DNA from 2 places in the Paenibacillus sp. FSL E2-0177 genome. Region 2 is predicted to be linked to the other one. Evidence: riboswitches for the same ligand, from Rfam matches in the RefSeq annotation. Region 2 holds a riboswitch; the other holds the start of a gene.
The links. A riboswitch is a leader RNA that binds a small molecule or an ion and turns the genes downstream of it on or off. The one in region 2 is predicted to bind cyclic di-AMP.
Positions count from the first base shown of each region.

Region 1: linked by a shared signal. The riboswitch ahead of MHI25_RS16970 (APC family permease) and the one ahead of MHI25_RS11590 (KamA family radical SAM protein) in region 2 are both predicted to bind cyclic di-AMP.

Region 1 covers NZ_CP150307.1:3,799,856-3,807,477, forward strand. The annotation lists gene MHI25_RS16950 (ABC transporter ATP-binding protein) at 1-710, opposite strand, end outside; gene MHI25_RS16955 (iron ABC transporter permease) at 766-1,800, opposite strand; gene MHI25_RS16960 (iron ABC transporter permease) at 1,800-2,855, opposite strand; gene MHI25_RS16965 (iron-hydroxamate ABC transporter substrate-binding protein) at 3,076-4,083, opposite strand; gene MHI25_RS16970 (APC family permease) at 4,287-6,104, opposite strand; cyclic di-AMP (ydaO/yuaA leader) riboswitch at 6,229-6,388, opposite strand; gene MHI25_RS16975 (disulfide oxidoreductase) at 6,583-7,047, opposite strand; gene MHI25_RS16980 (DsbA family protein) at 7,044-7,622, opposite strand, start outside.
Region 2 covers NZ_CP150307.1:2,624,820-2,632,441, reverse strand. The annotation lists gene MHI25_RS11600 (ABC transporter substrate-binding protein) at 1-764, shown strand, start outside; gene MHI25_RS11595 (AraC family transcriptional regulator) at 904-2,571, shown strand; cyclic di-AMP (ydaO/yuaA leader) riboswitch at 2,620-2,761, shown strand; gene MHI25_RS11590 (KamA family radical SAM protein) at 2,901-4,070, shown strand; gene MHI25_RS11585 (YafY family protein) at 4,213-5,124, shown strand; gene MHI25_RS11580 (DinB family protein) at 5,208-5,723, shown strand; gene MHI25_RS11575 (YdeI/OmpD-associated family protein) at 5,780-6,349, shown strand; gene MHI25_RS11570 (hypothetical protein) at 6,541-6,894, opposite strand; gene uvrA (excinuclease ABC subunit UvrA) at 7,372-7,622, opposite strand, start outside.

The DNA of each region.
Region 1 (7,622 bases), 1.2 Mb from region 2:
ACTTCCCGCAATACATCTGGTGTCATAACCTCAGTAGGTGAGCCTTCGCTAACCACAGTACCGGACTTAATCGCTACCATATGCTGCGCATAACGAGTAGCATGATTCAAATCATGCACGACCATGATGATGGTACGGCCTTCTTCCTCATTCAGCTTTTGCAAAAGCTGAAGAACTTCGAGCTGATGCGCCATATCTAGGAACGTTGTAGGCTCGTCAAGGAATAAAATATCTGTTTCTTGAGCTAACGCCATAGCGATCCAAGCGCGTTGACGTTGTCCACCAGAGAGACGGTCAATAGGGCGATCATGAAAAGATTCCATGCCCGTAACAGAGATGGCATTGGAGATGATGTTGCGATCTTCTGCGGTCATCGTGCCAAATCCCTTTTGATGAGGGAAGCGACCGTAACTGACCAGCTCAGATACCGTCAGACCGTCAGGAGCCGTTGGGTTCTGCGGTAGAATCGCTAGCTGACGAGCAACCTCTTTAGTTGAAAAGTTATGAATCGATTTGCCGTCCAGCATTACGGTGCCACTCTTCGGCTTCATAATCCGGGCCATCGTTTTGAGGATTGTAGATTTACCGGAGCCGTTAGCGCCCACTAGTGCGGTGATTTTTCCCGTAGGGATAGACAAGTTCAAGCCTTTAACTATAGTAGCCTCTGCATACCCAATACTTAATTCTTCTGTATTCAAACGTTCTGACATGATCTACAACTCCCTTAAAAGTTTTATGGAGCTATGCTCCTAAGTATGAACTAATTTACGCTTTAGACTTGGCGAGTAAATATAAAAAGTAAGGTGCGCCAATAATCGCAACCACAATGCCAGTCGGAACTTCCGCAGGTTGCAGCACCCATCTGCCGATGGTATCAGCGGTAATCATAAGAAGCGCCCCTGTCAAAGCACTAGCAGGTAATAACACTTGATGGCGGGGTCCCACGAGCCTGCGAGCCAGGTGTGGTGCTATCAGGCCGACGAAGCCAATACCTCCGCTTACCGCGACGCAGGAGCCGGCAAGCGCTACGGCTGTTACCAGAAGGAGAATACGTTCCTTCTCCACACGCATTCCTAGACCTAATGAAGTATGGTCCCCTAGATTCAATACATTTAGAACCCGGGCTTTATAGAAGGCGAACGGTAACAGAATCGCGATCCAAGGCAGCAAAGCAAGGACGAATCTCCAATCCCCACCCCATATTTTCCCGGCGATCCAAGTAGCTACAAATTGATAATTATTAGGATCAAGCCTAAGTGCCAATACAAGCTGGCAAGCATTGATTCCTGCAGCGACCGCAATCCCGATAAGGATCAGCCTTGTAGGAGACAGACCATCTGCCTTCCGGTAGGCAAGAATATAGATTAAAGCTGCGGTCAGGCCAGCCCCACCAAGCGCTAGGAGAGGCAAGACAAATACCGGAGCTGCTGTTGTAGCCGGAAAAAACGAGATAAAAATGATTACCGCAAAACCTGCACCAGCACTTATGCCCAGCGTAGCCGGTTCTGCGAGTGCATTACGTGCGAGACTTTGTAGAATACAGCCCGATACTGCAAAGCCCGCTCCTACTAACAATGAAATTACGATGCGGGGTAGTCTGAAATCAAATAAAATAAGCTTTTGCTGATGTGTTCCATCACCCATGAGTGTATGTAATACCTCTAGTGGGGATAGACGCATAAACCCTGTATTCATACTGACTATAAACACAACGACGATCAGTATAGCAAGGAGTGATAACACCGTTAGGGCGCGTGTGCGGCGTTCTTTTTCATCTGGAGTAAGGGTTAATTTGGGCATTACAGCTCCCCCTTCCGCTTACTCGCTAAATAAATAAAGAACGGTACGCCGATGATGGCAATTAAAGCTCCTAGCGGTGTCTCATAAGGTGCATTTATCATTCTTGCGGCAATATCTGCAAAGATAATCAATAAGCTCCCTAGAACTGCCGAGCAAGGGATAATCCAGCGGTAGTCCACTCCAACGAAATAACGTGTAACATGTGGAATAATTAGTCCTATAAAAGCAATCGGGCCAACCGTTGAAACCGCGCTTCCAGCTAAGATAACCACAACAATCATACATGCCAATTGAACTATCCTTGTCCGCTGCCCCAGACCAACCGCTACTTCTCTTCCTAAGCTGAGCAATGTGACGGATCGTGATAACATCATTGCTGCAATTAAGGCTACGGCCACCCAAGGGAATATAATCTTGATCTGAGTCCAGCTAGCTCCACCCATCCCACCAGCTAACCAGAAGGCTATGTCCTGAGATAAGTTGAAAAGAATAGCTACTCCCTGACTAATAGCAACCAATAAAGCACTAACTGCCGAACCTGCTAATGTCAATCGCAAGGGGGTCAGGCCATTAAAAGAAAGCGAACCGATTCCGAATACGATAAAAGAGGCCACAGCGGCACCGATAAAGCAATACAACATTAGTGAAGTGAATGAGAGTGAGGGTGCAAAAGCAAATACTATGGCCAGCGCTACCCCTGCTCCTGCATTCAAGCCTAACAGCCCTGAATCCGCAAGCGGGTTTCTTGTCATCCCCTGCATGATAGCCCCTGCTACTGCGAAGCAAGCACCGACTAAGGCGCCAGCAATAGCACGTGGAAATCGCAGTTCTCTAATTACCTGATGTTTTTGTAAATCTGGATTGAAATGAAATATAGCTTCCCATACCGTAGCTAACTTGATATCTGCTGCACCTACTGAGACCGAAAGTGCCAATCCGAAGGCAATGGCAGCAAGTCCAAAAATAAGAATACCAATGGCAGCTGCCGGTCGGGTATGTAGAGCTTTTTTGGGTTCATTTTTAATACGATTTGCGAAATCTGAGGGTGAAACCATGAGTCGTCTCCTTATTCAATAGTTACAATGGTTTATATGATAACAACAATCATTCTCATTATCGCAAAAATATTTATGTTGTACAATTGCAGGATCGATTTTTCCGTACTATGGGATTGGTTTATAAAAAAATGGTGCAGATCTTTGTATCACGAGATACTTGATCTGCACGCTCTTCCCCACCGAAATGATCAGTCTCATTCATGGTGAATTACGACTTTTATTTCACAAGACTTTTTAGCACATCGTCAATGATTTTGCTGCCAGCGTTCGCACCACTGTAAAGCCAGCTGCTTGTTGAGCTCATTTCATGCACATTTCCAGCTTTTACAGCTGGGATGCCCTTCCAGATTGCACTATCTAGGATCTCCGAACCCTCAGTCTTATCACTATTTACAAGGAAAATATGATCTGCGGTCAGCTCAGAAAGCTTCTCTAGTGAGATCGGATTCCAAGTTGCTCTTGTTCCTACTGGGATCTCTGTTACTAAGTTAGGCAGCGTTACGCCAAGGTCTGTATATAATACAGCTCCACTGCTGCGGGTTTCGTCTACAATATAGAAGTTTTTTTGCACCAACCATAAAATAGCCGCGGACTCTTGTCCAATAGCTCCTGCAAGCTGTTCTTTCGCAGCCGCTGCTTTAACATCATAATCTTTAATGGCTTTTTCTGCTTCAGGGGTTTTGTTCAAAATCTCACCCATCTTGAGCAACGATTTGCGCCAATCTTGATTTAGTTCATCCCCAATTACATAAGTGGGTGCAATCTTATTCAACTGATCGTAAATCCCGTTCTGAACAGAAGACTCCGATGGGATGATAATAAGATCCGGAGCAAAGCTGGTTACAGCCTCTAACGGAAGGTCGTAACTAATTGTAGGAACATCCTTCAATTCAGTGGCCAGATAATCCTGAACGCCGTTTGTAACTGACCATTGAGCTACTGGAGTTACACCCAGAGTTACCAAAGAGTCTTCCAAATATGAACCCAGAACGCGCTGTGGATTAGCCGGAATCGTTACTTTATGACCCATTGCATCTGTTAACGTCTTAGGTGCAGCAGGTGCCTCTGTAGATTCTGCTGTAGGCGCTGTTGTAGGCGCTGTTCCTGCATTTGATGAGCTTTCAGCATTATTATTACCACAAGCGGAAAGTATTAGCGTCATCACTATTAGTCCGCTCATCGTCACTTTCATGCTTCCTGATCTTTTTCTGTTAAGCCAAAACATTAAAAACCCTCCTATATGTAACTGCTTTGATATTCAAAGGTGACCTTTACCTCTGCTTCACTTTTAAATGATATTGATTCTCATTCTCTGTGTCAACATATAAATTTCAAATTCTGTGGATTTGCAACAATTTCCTTCATATAAAATACAAAAGAGGTTATATTCCGAACGTTCCGGATATAACCTCATCTTTAATCTTCTACTTATTTATTTAAATGATACGGGACAGTCGCTACTACAACGTCCTTTTGATTCATTAGATACGAGCGGATTAAAAAGCTGGTCTGATTATGAAGCACGGCTTGCCACCAATGTTTGGTAATAAACTGTGGAATCAGAATCGTGATGTGATCCGTCGCAGCGGTCTTCCACTCTACCGTATCGATAAACTTCACTAACGGACGAATGATACTACGATATCTGGAACGAAGAACAATCAGGCGTACACCTGGATTCCATTCCTCCCACCGTTGCTCCATCTTATGAATGTCTTCTTCATCAAAGCCTACATACACAGCAACAACATTATCTGTTAGAGACTTCGCATAGCTGATGGAATGTAATACAGCACGTGTAACCCCTGCAACAGGAACAACTACAGTACTTCCTTTAATTACAGGTTTATCAGTAGCCGGACATATACGCAGTTGATCCGCAGTGTTCAAATAATGCTTATGAATACGGTGGAACACGAACATTACAGCAGGTAAGAAAATGAATGCCATCCATACGCTCGAGAATTTAGTAATGATAAATATAAGCGTAATCGTCAATGTAGTCAGCATACCGATGGTATTTACTACAAATCTTTTCACCCATCCAGCGGGTCTTGTTTTGATCCAATGCACCATCATCCCCAGTTGGGATAAGGTAAAAGGAATGAACACGCCTACCGCATATAGTGGAATCAAACCTTCCGTATTCCCATGGAATGCAGTCACAAGTATGATAGACATAACTCCTAGAAAAATAATGCCGTTTGAGAAGCCCAGGCGGTCACCACGGACCATAAATGCATGTGGCAGATATTTATCTTTTGCAAACATAAAGGCGAGCAGCGGAAACGCTGAATATGCTGTATTAGCTGCCAAGAACAAAATCACTGCTGTAATCCCTTGAATGAAAAAGTACAATCCGCCACGGCCAAAGGTCGATTCAGCGATCTGAGAGACAACCGTAGCCTTTTCATCTGGCACAATACCATACCAATACGCCAGCACAGTGATTCCGGTAAACATAAAGCCAAGGATAAGTCCCATGATCATTAGCGTCTTGGCTGCATTCTTCTCAGCGGGTGCTTTAAAGTTTGGGATCGCATTAGATACGGCCTCAACCCCCGTTAGGGCTGAACAACCAGAGCTAAACGCTTTTAATAGTAGAAACAAACTTACATTAGATACGGCGCTGCCTATTTCAGGAACATTCGCATGCGCGCCACCCATTGCATATTTAACGATACCGGAGATAATCAGAACAACAATCGAAACCACAAACAAATACACTGGAATTGCGATAAATGAAGCCGATTCAGTCACTCCGCGAAGATTAATGATTGTTAATAAAACGATAACAGATACAGCGATGAGAACAGTATGATTATGAAGACTTGGAAAAGCCGATGTGATCGCATCCGTCCCTGCCGAGGCACTAACCGCTACGGTAAGAATGTAATCCACCAATAATGAACCCCCAGCGAGCAGCCCTGTCGGAATACCAAGATTACTCTTGGCTACGATATAAGCTCCGCCTCCTTGCGGATAAGCAAAAATCGTCTGCCGATAGGATAAAATCAGGATGGCCAGCAGGCCCAATACGGCTAATGCAATTGGCAGGGAATACCAGATGGCAGTAAACCCGGCAGCCACCAGTACAATCAGAATTTGTTCCGTTCCGTAGGCTACAGACGAGAGCGCATCAGAAGACAGGACAGCCAGTGCTTTAACCTTGGATAACTTTTCATGATCGAGTTCATTCGACTTCATCGGACGTCCGATCAATAGTCGTTTTACCTTGCTTACCATGGTGGATACAGTTCCTTTCTTTGGGAGCTGAAACGGAATTTCCGTGCGCTGTTTTCATCGGTGGATTTCATAAATGCAGACACAAAAATAAGCATACGGAAATGATCCGCATGCTTATGCATGGTCATTTTCCCACCTTGCTTACGAGGTTAGCTGGCGGATTCGGGCTGTGGTTATAGCCCTACGGTAGAGGTCTGTTCGACCCGGTTCCGATTCACCCCATTGGCATGAATGCCAAGTTTGGTTCCCCCGTTTTTCCTAAGAAAATTCAGCGCATATTCAACTTCTCACAAGGTCTAATATTAGTCTACAAAGTGCCTACAGTAAAGCGTTGAAAAAAATGAAAAAAGAATGAAAAAACATCCAATAAGCTCAAATATAGCGTCTTATTGGATGCTCTCTTTCATTATCTTCAATTATCCCTCTAGCCCGTGATTTTAATACCTTTTCAGCTTTTTTGTACCTTCCAAAGTAAAAACTAAAATCCTAAGCTCTCCTCAGCATCTACTTCAATCACTTCTTCTTCCCTACGTCCATACCAAAGAAGGAGACTTATTAGAGCAAACGCTATTAAAGCTAACAAAGGAATCGTTATAAATCCGAAGTAGTTCAAGTAATCTTTATTACAAGGAACACCAACTGTACAAGGTAGAACTTTACTTAACGCTGGAATCTTCTGTTCCGCATAATGATAGATTGAGATACTGCCACCAATCAAACTTAATGGAAGCACATAAGGAATGATGCGCTTATCTCCACGGAAAGTGGCAATTCCCAACAAAAATAACTGCGGATACATAAAAATCCGCTGAAACCAGCAAAGCTTACAAGGTTCATACTTCAAGACTTCACTTAAATACAAGCTACCAGCTACAGCAACCAAAGAGACGAACCAGGCCAGATAGAGGCAGTTACGCTTGCAAAAAGATAGGAATTTTGTCACTTTGCCTCCACTGCTTTTGCGGCGGTGTTAATTTCAGATGTAATCGCTTCAATATCGAAAGGTTCAGCCGTTTTCACTCCATTAATGTAGAGCGAAGGCGTAGTTGTCACGCCTGCGTCAGTTGCCAACTGAATGTCTTTCTTCAGCTCATCTGCATAAGTTTTCTCTTGGATGTCTTTACGCAACAGATCGTAATCGATCGCTAATTTCTCTTTTTCAGCAAGGCTTACCAAGAAATCCTCAGTGGCCCATTCCACGCTCTCATCCCCTTGCTGCGCATACACAGCATCATAGAACTTCCAGAATTCATCCTTATTCTGATGGTATACAGACAATGCAGCTAGTGAAGCTGTCTCAGAGTCAGGACCAACGAAAGCCATATTTACAAAGTAAAGAGCTGCTTTTCCCTCGTTGACAAAATCTTGAACAATTTTCGGTTTCATGGAGCCAGCAAACTGGGAACAAGCTGGACATTTGAAATCACCAAATTCAACAAGCTTAACAGGTGCATCCTCATTACCAATCCTAGGTAGCTCACTGTAATTGAATTCTACCGGTTCTCCTGTAGAGACATT
Region 2 (7,622 bases):
ATTCTGGAGAAACTTATGGCGATTTGCTCGAACTTGGTGTGCAGGCGGTAGGTTATCCTCTTTCTATGGGCGAAGGCCAGGTTTTTGAAGATCAATTACAAGGTGTGGAGGATGTAGGCTTCCCTATCAATCTGGAAAAAACATTGGAACTTCAGCCTGACCTGATCATCTATGCGGGCACAGATGAAGCTGATTTCGAACAGCTCTCCAAAATTGCACCCACTATAATATTTGATACCTTTGCCCCACTCCAGGAACGTATGCTGGACATTGGTGGAATTGTTGGGAAAACGACTGAAGCAGAAGCATGGCTTGCGCAGTATAAAACCGCTGAAGAGAACATGTGGAAGCAATTGAAATCCGCAGGCATGAAAGAGGGCGAAACGGCTGCGGTCTTCACTTATTATCCAGGAGACAGACTGTTTATTATGGCAGCAACCGGACTTTCACAGGTACTCTATGGGGAGAATGGCTTCAAGGCAACTCCAGCTATTCAGAAGATCCTTGATGAAGGTAAAGGGTTCCAGGAAGTATCCATGGAAGTCCTGAAAGAATATGCCGGAGACCGGATATTCCTCTTGACTCCAGTGGCAGAAGAAGCAAAACAATCCACAGAGGATCTATTAAAGAGCCCTATCTGGAAGAGCCTTCCTGCCGTCAAGAACGGATATGTCTATACACAAGACATCATGAAGACTTCAAGTGATGCGACAACAAGAGAATGGCTGCTTGGGGAAATTCCACAGCTATTAAATATGAAATAACCTTCTGTGATGAAGAGTTTAACACAAGGCTGATAAAAAACTGCAAGAAGCATGTCAACAGCTGTTGATATGCTTCTTTTTTTTATATACAATGAATTCATTGATAATCATTCTCACCAAATGAACGGAGGCTGAACCCATGCTGCATACATCATCGTCCTGCCCCCCACTCCACTCTCTGCTATTTCAGCTAAACGAGGCCGAACTGATGATTCAAGCTGCCGATTCAAGCTCTATAACGCGTACAACCCAGGACTATACCCTTCTCATATTTACTGGAGGGAACGGACAATTGAACCTCGATGATCAAAGCGTGATACTAAGTACGGATAAATGTTATCTACTATCTCCTGGAATCTCCTATAGTACGAACAACCAGGAGCTGACGTTGTATTATTACCTCATCACCTTTACAGCAATTTATACAACCAAGCATCCTAAACGATATTCTGGAGAGCTGCTTTCCGGCAGACGGGAGTTAATTGTGCACCCGTTCACCAAGGTAATCCGACTAGTCGAAGACCTGCTCATGAACAGGAATAACACCGATGATGTACAACAATTCAAGCGACAATTAAAATTCCAAGAATTGCTGCTGCTACTTTTTGAGCATAATTACCCTTCCAAACACCTGCCAAGTCCTACGGAATCCGTAGAAAAGACCATAACATTCATTCAGGAGCATTATACAGAGAGTATCACCGTGAAGCAGTTAGCTGAACTGGCGGGAATATCAATCTGGCAATATACACCGATCTTTCAGCAGCTTACGGGTAAAAAGCCGCTTGAATACCTGACGGATCTGCGCATTAATCATTCCAAACGATTCCTGCAGGAATCGACTGAACCACTGCGGGAAATCGCCAGACTGGTCGGCTTCTCGGACGAATACTATTTCAGCCGCCGCTTTCGGCAAAAAACCGGAGTTACACCCGGACAATATGCACATCAGAAAGGTCGTAAGCTTACCGTCAAGGATTGGACGGGTCATGAGGTGGAGATTCCAGAGCGAGCGAAACGTATTGTCTATCATGGCGAAACACTTGGCGACCTTCTCGCGTTAGGCGTAAAGCCTATCGGTGGAGATGAAGCGTTCGCCCGGAACAGCGTCTATAAACATCGGCTTAAGAAGCTCGCCAACGTCGGGTTTCCACTGGACCCGCAGTTGACCGCTTCCCTAAACCCAGATTTGATCATTTTGGCAAATAGTGATGAAAGAGCCTACAGAGCAGTTTCTGGTATCGCTCCGACACTCACCTTTGATTCATTTGCATCTCTCGACAACCGAATGCGGACATTAGGCAGTTGGCTAGGTAAACAGCGCGAAGCCGAAGCATGGCTGGAGTCATTCACAATCAAAAACGCTGCCATGTGGCAGCAGCTTTACACGACAACCCTCCAAGTTGGAGAAACCGCCTCTGCTTTGGTCTATGATCATGGAGATCATCTGTATGCTATGGGAATGTCCGGATTCTCCACTGCGCTTTATGCCCCATGTGGTTTACAACCGACCGAAGAGATCCAGGCCATATTGGACGAAGAGTTAGGGTTCGCCGAAGTTGATCCAACGCGACTGCCTGCCTACGCCGGAGATCATATCTTCATGCTCATTCCGGAACGCAAAGACTCGCGAGCTGCGATGGAACGATTACTAGACAGTTCACTTTGGAACAATCTCCCGGCAGTACGTCAGGGACATGTTTATCTGCTCGACGGAAGCAAATGGAACTCTAGTGATGCGTTAACCCGGGAGAAGCTGCTAACGCTGTTGCCTAAACTACTCGGTGGAAGTACCGCTAGTAATTGAAGGTGAATCTAGGAATCTCTTTTGACTTTTCAAAACTTGATAGGGTATACTTTATCTACGCTTAATTTCCAACTTTTACAGTTGAAAAGCGGGGGAACCAGTTAATTGGGGCGAATCATTGAGCATTAGAATGTAGGGTACCATCTTACCCGAGTCCGTCAGCTAACCTCGTCAGCAGTGGATGGGTCTGCTTTTCATGTTATTTACATAACCAGAGACCCTTGCTAAGGGTCTCTTTTTGTGCTTTTTTGGACCCTGCTGGCAGTAGATTGGCCTTTGACACTAAGGCTCCCTCATTTCTCACACTACGAGACAAAGGAGAGATGTACGTGCAAAAGGTAAAGTACTTCACGGATATTAACAAAATAGCTATGTTGTCTGAGCTGGAAAAAGAGAATCTGAAAGAAATTACGGACAAATTTGTTTTTCGTGTAAATGACTACTATCTGTCTTTAATTAACTGGGATGATCCAGATGATCCCATCCGTAAGCTGGTTATTCCTAACGAAGGTGAACTGCTGGAGTATGGGCGCTGGGACGCCTCCGATGAGGACACGAATTATGTGGTACCTGGTTGTCAGCACAAGTATAGAACCACTGCACTACTGATTGTATCCGAGGTCTGCGGGGCTTATTGCCGCTACTGTTTCCGTAAGCGTCTGTTCCGAAATGACGTGAAAGAGGCGATGGCTGATGTCTCTCCGGGTTTGGAGTATATCGCAAATAATCCGGAGATTAACAACGTACTTCTTACGGGCGGGGACAGTTTAATTCTCTCCACACCGAAGCTAAGATCCATTATTGAAAATCTAAGAAGCATTGAGCATGTTAAGATCATTAGACTGGGTTCCAAAATTCCCGTATTTAATCCGATGCGGATCTCTGAAGACGAAGAGCTGCTGGAGCTGATTCGTACTTACTCTACCGAAGACAAACGAATCTATGTTATGGCGCACATCAATCATCCTCGTGAAATCACACCTGAAGCCAAAAAAGCATTTAAAGCTCTCCACAACGCAGGGGCAATTGTCGTAAATCAGACCCCCATCCTCAAAGGCATCAACGATGATCCCGTTATTTTAGGGGAACTACTGGACCGGCTTTCATGGGCTGGCGTTACACCCTACTACTTCTTTGTGAACCGGCCCGTAGCCGGAAACCGAGATTTCGTATTACCGCTCGAGCAAGTCTATCAAATTGTAGAAGAAGCCAAAGCCAGAACCTCAGGACTTGGCAAAAGAGTACGCTTATCCATGAGCCACACCTCAGGAAAAATAGAAATTCTCGCCATTGATAACGGAAAAGCCTATCTCAAATACCATCAATCCAGAGATCAGGAATACGGAAAATTTATGATTCTAGATTGTCCAAAGGACGCCGAATGGTTCGATGACCTGCCTGGGAATGTGCAATATTGGACCCCACCTGTGAAAAAAAACGATGCTATTATTTCTGTTAATGATTTATCAGGCGAGCCTGCGGATTTAATCTGTAAATAGATTAATCAGCTCTGTCAGACTCTGTCATAGGATATTTCTTCATCACCAACAACAAAACTCCTCCCGCCCAAAATTAGCCCGAAAAAATCTATGATATAATCACGCTGTAACACGAAATGGACTAATGGGTGGGAATGCACACATGAAATTGGAACGATTGATTTCTATGATCTACAAGCTATTGAACCACGAAGTTTTATCTGCCTCCAAGCTGGCTGAAGAGTTTCAGGTTTCCCAGCGAACAATCTATAGAGATATCGATGTGATTTGTGCCGCTGGCATCCCGGTCGTATCGTATCAGGGAACTAAAGGTGGATATGGCATTATGGACGGATATAAAATGGATAAAAGCCTGCTCCGTTCGTATGATGTCACTTCTCTGATTACTGTACTGAACAGTCTTTCTTCCGTGTTTGAAGATGAGCATACGCAAGGAACCATTGAACGGCTGCAAACGATTGGAACGGAGCCACAGACCTCTAGTCTCGCGGTGGATCTTGAAACCCGGCGTACGGATCCTGACGCACTTCCTCTTTTACGTGCGGCTATATCGGAACGAAATGTTGTCCGTTTTGATTACATCAGTGTAAAAAATGAACGTACAACCCGTGAAATGGAACCAGTAAAGCTTCATTTTAAATATAGCAACTGGTACATCTATGGTTATTGCCGGGCTCGGCAGGACTATCGGGAGTTCCGACTTTCCCGGATGCTGAATTTGTTCCTGACGCAGGATACCTTTCATTCGCAACATGAGGTACCCAAAGAGGCCGGCTGTTCAAACAGGGCAGATCAGGTGGAGGAAATAGTGATCCGGGTAGGCCCTGAGGCTTTGGCAGAAGCTTTGGATCAGTTTCATCAAGTCGACAAGGAATTTCATTCCGATAAAAGCATGACGATGCGAATTCCTGTGTATAAGCCATTGGAAGCACGTTGGCTTTGGTCCATTCTGCTGAGTTTTGGCAGCGGTGCCGAAGTCCTCGAACCCCCTGCATTGCGAGGTATTTTAAAAGAGCAGCTTCAAAACACACTCAAACTTTATGAAGAAGTATGACAGTCTGATGTCATACTTCTTCTTTTATATTAACTACAGTAACAAAAAACAAATCCATGACCATTCAAAAGGAGAATGTACGAATGACAAATTATCCAGTAGAAATGTTTAAATACCACACATGGGCAAACCAAACTATCCTGGGGAGAATCAAGGAACTCCCGCCTTCTGTGCTAAGTCAAGAAGTGAACAGCTCATTTCCCACCATCGCTCATGCCCTTAGCCATATCTATGCGGTTGATACGATGTGGTATCTTGTATTAACAGGCACTGCCATGCCAGAGGCTTTTCAACAAAGTATCCCGCTAAATTTGAGCATTCTAGATTCTGTGGATGAATACGTAAATATCTTTGCCCAGCTATCAGAACAATACAAAGCATGGTTACACAACCAATCCGATTTGGAGCAAACCATTCTGCTTGACAATCCATTCGCCGGAATCCGCCAAACACGCCTATCAGAAATTGTGTTGCAAGTCGCCAATCACGGGACTTATCATAGAGGCAATGTATCTACTATGTTACGGCAGTTAGGCCATGCTTCCACCATGAATGACTATGCTCTTTTTTGGTATCAGGTTCCTGCAAAAGCAATTTAATCTCGGATGGGCAAGACGCTCCACTCCATACCTAGAAAGGAAATTGTATTTTAATTATGGAGATTAAAAATCTAATTACAGTAAAAACGAGAGAAGATTTAAGAGTTTGGCTGCAGGAGAATTCTAAGACTGAAAAATCTTGTTGGGTACTCGTTAGTATGACGCCAAACCCAGAAACGTTGCTATATTTGGACGTAGTTGAGGAATGTTTGTGTTTTGGATGGATCGATGGAGTGAAAAAGAAAATTTCGGAAACGGAGCTGGCGCAAAGACTCTCTCCCCGAAGCAAAAGAAGCTCTTGGACTGAATTGAATAAAGAGCGTGTCCGCCGCCTCGAAAAGCTGGGGTTAATGAGTGCTGAAGGAAAATGGGTACTTCCTGATATGAACCCTGATTCTTTTATAGTAGATAAGATTATAGAGCAACGGCTCCAAGAGGACAAGCAAGTATATGAGAATTTCACGGTCTTTCCAGCCCTTTATAAAAGAGTTCGGATCGACACGATCCAAAGCAATAAAAATCAACCAGATTTATTTAAGAGTAAATTAGACAAATTCATAACAAACACTAAAGAAAATAAAATGTACGGGCAATGGCATGATAATGGACGTCTGCTAGATTATTAAGCTGCGCTAGATGCATGATCTCCTGCTGAGGCTTTCGGACTCCAATGACGCTATTTACTAATTTTTCGCTTTTTCAGCAATCCATCGGACTCCAGCGCAGCTATTCCTTAGAAACAGGCTCTTATACGGTGATTTTTCCGCCATTAGGAGCTATGCGGTCCGATAATACTCCAAATGGCGGATTTTCCTGCTTATAAGGTCTGCTGAGTCCGATACCGCTGAAGCATAGTCATTCGCTGGACTCCTGAGTCCGATACCGCCGAAGCATAGTCTTTCGCTGGGTCTACCGCTACTACTACTACTACTACTACTACTACTACTACTACTACTACTACTACTACTACTACTACTACTACTACTACTACTACTACTACTACTACTCCTACTCCTACTGCTGCTACTGCTACTGCTACTGCTACTGCTACTGCTACTGCTACTGCTACTGCTACTGCTACTGCTACTGCTACTGCTACCATGATCTCCTGCTGAGGCTTTCGGACTCCAATGACGCTATTTACTAATTTATCGCCTTTTCTGCAACTCATCGGACTCCAGTGCAGCTATTCCTTAGAAACTGGCTCTTATAAGGCGTTTTTTTTCGCCAATAGGAGCTATGCGGTCCGATAATACTCCAAATGGCGGATTTTCCTGCTTATAAGGTTTGCTGAGTCCGATACGCCGAAGAATGATCATTCGCTGGACTCCTGAGTCCGACACGCCGAAGAATGATCATTCGCTGGTCTGCTGAGTCCGATACGCCGAAGCATAGTCTTTCGCTGTCTGTTGCTACCGTATCCTAATCATTTGCGGATCAAATACCATCGACTCATGATCATCTGTTAATCCTACAGTTCTACGTAAGTATAATTCATCTGTTATACCCAAAGTGCTAAGTACGCGCGAATGAGATTGGTTCAGACGTTCAGGCAAAGTTTAGAGTTGAGAGCAGAGGTTTGGTTTAAGTTCAAAAAAAGAGAGGTGCCCCAGCCATTTTCATGGCTTTGGGCACCTCTTTTATTAAGTTACAGCCCTTCAGCCAGAATCCGTTTCAGGAACATCCCTGTGTAGGATTCCTGTACTTCAGCAACCTGCTCCGGTGTACCTTCAGCTACAAGCTTACCGCCCACAACGCCACCTTCAGGGCCAATATCAATCACCCAGTCGGACTCCCGAATCAGCTCTAAGCTGTGCTCCACAACTACGACAGTATTTCCCGTATCAACCAATTTGCTCAATAAGGTATGGAGCTGCTTGATGTCTGACGGATGAAGGC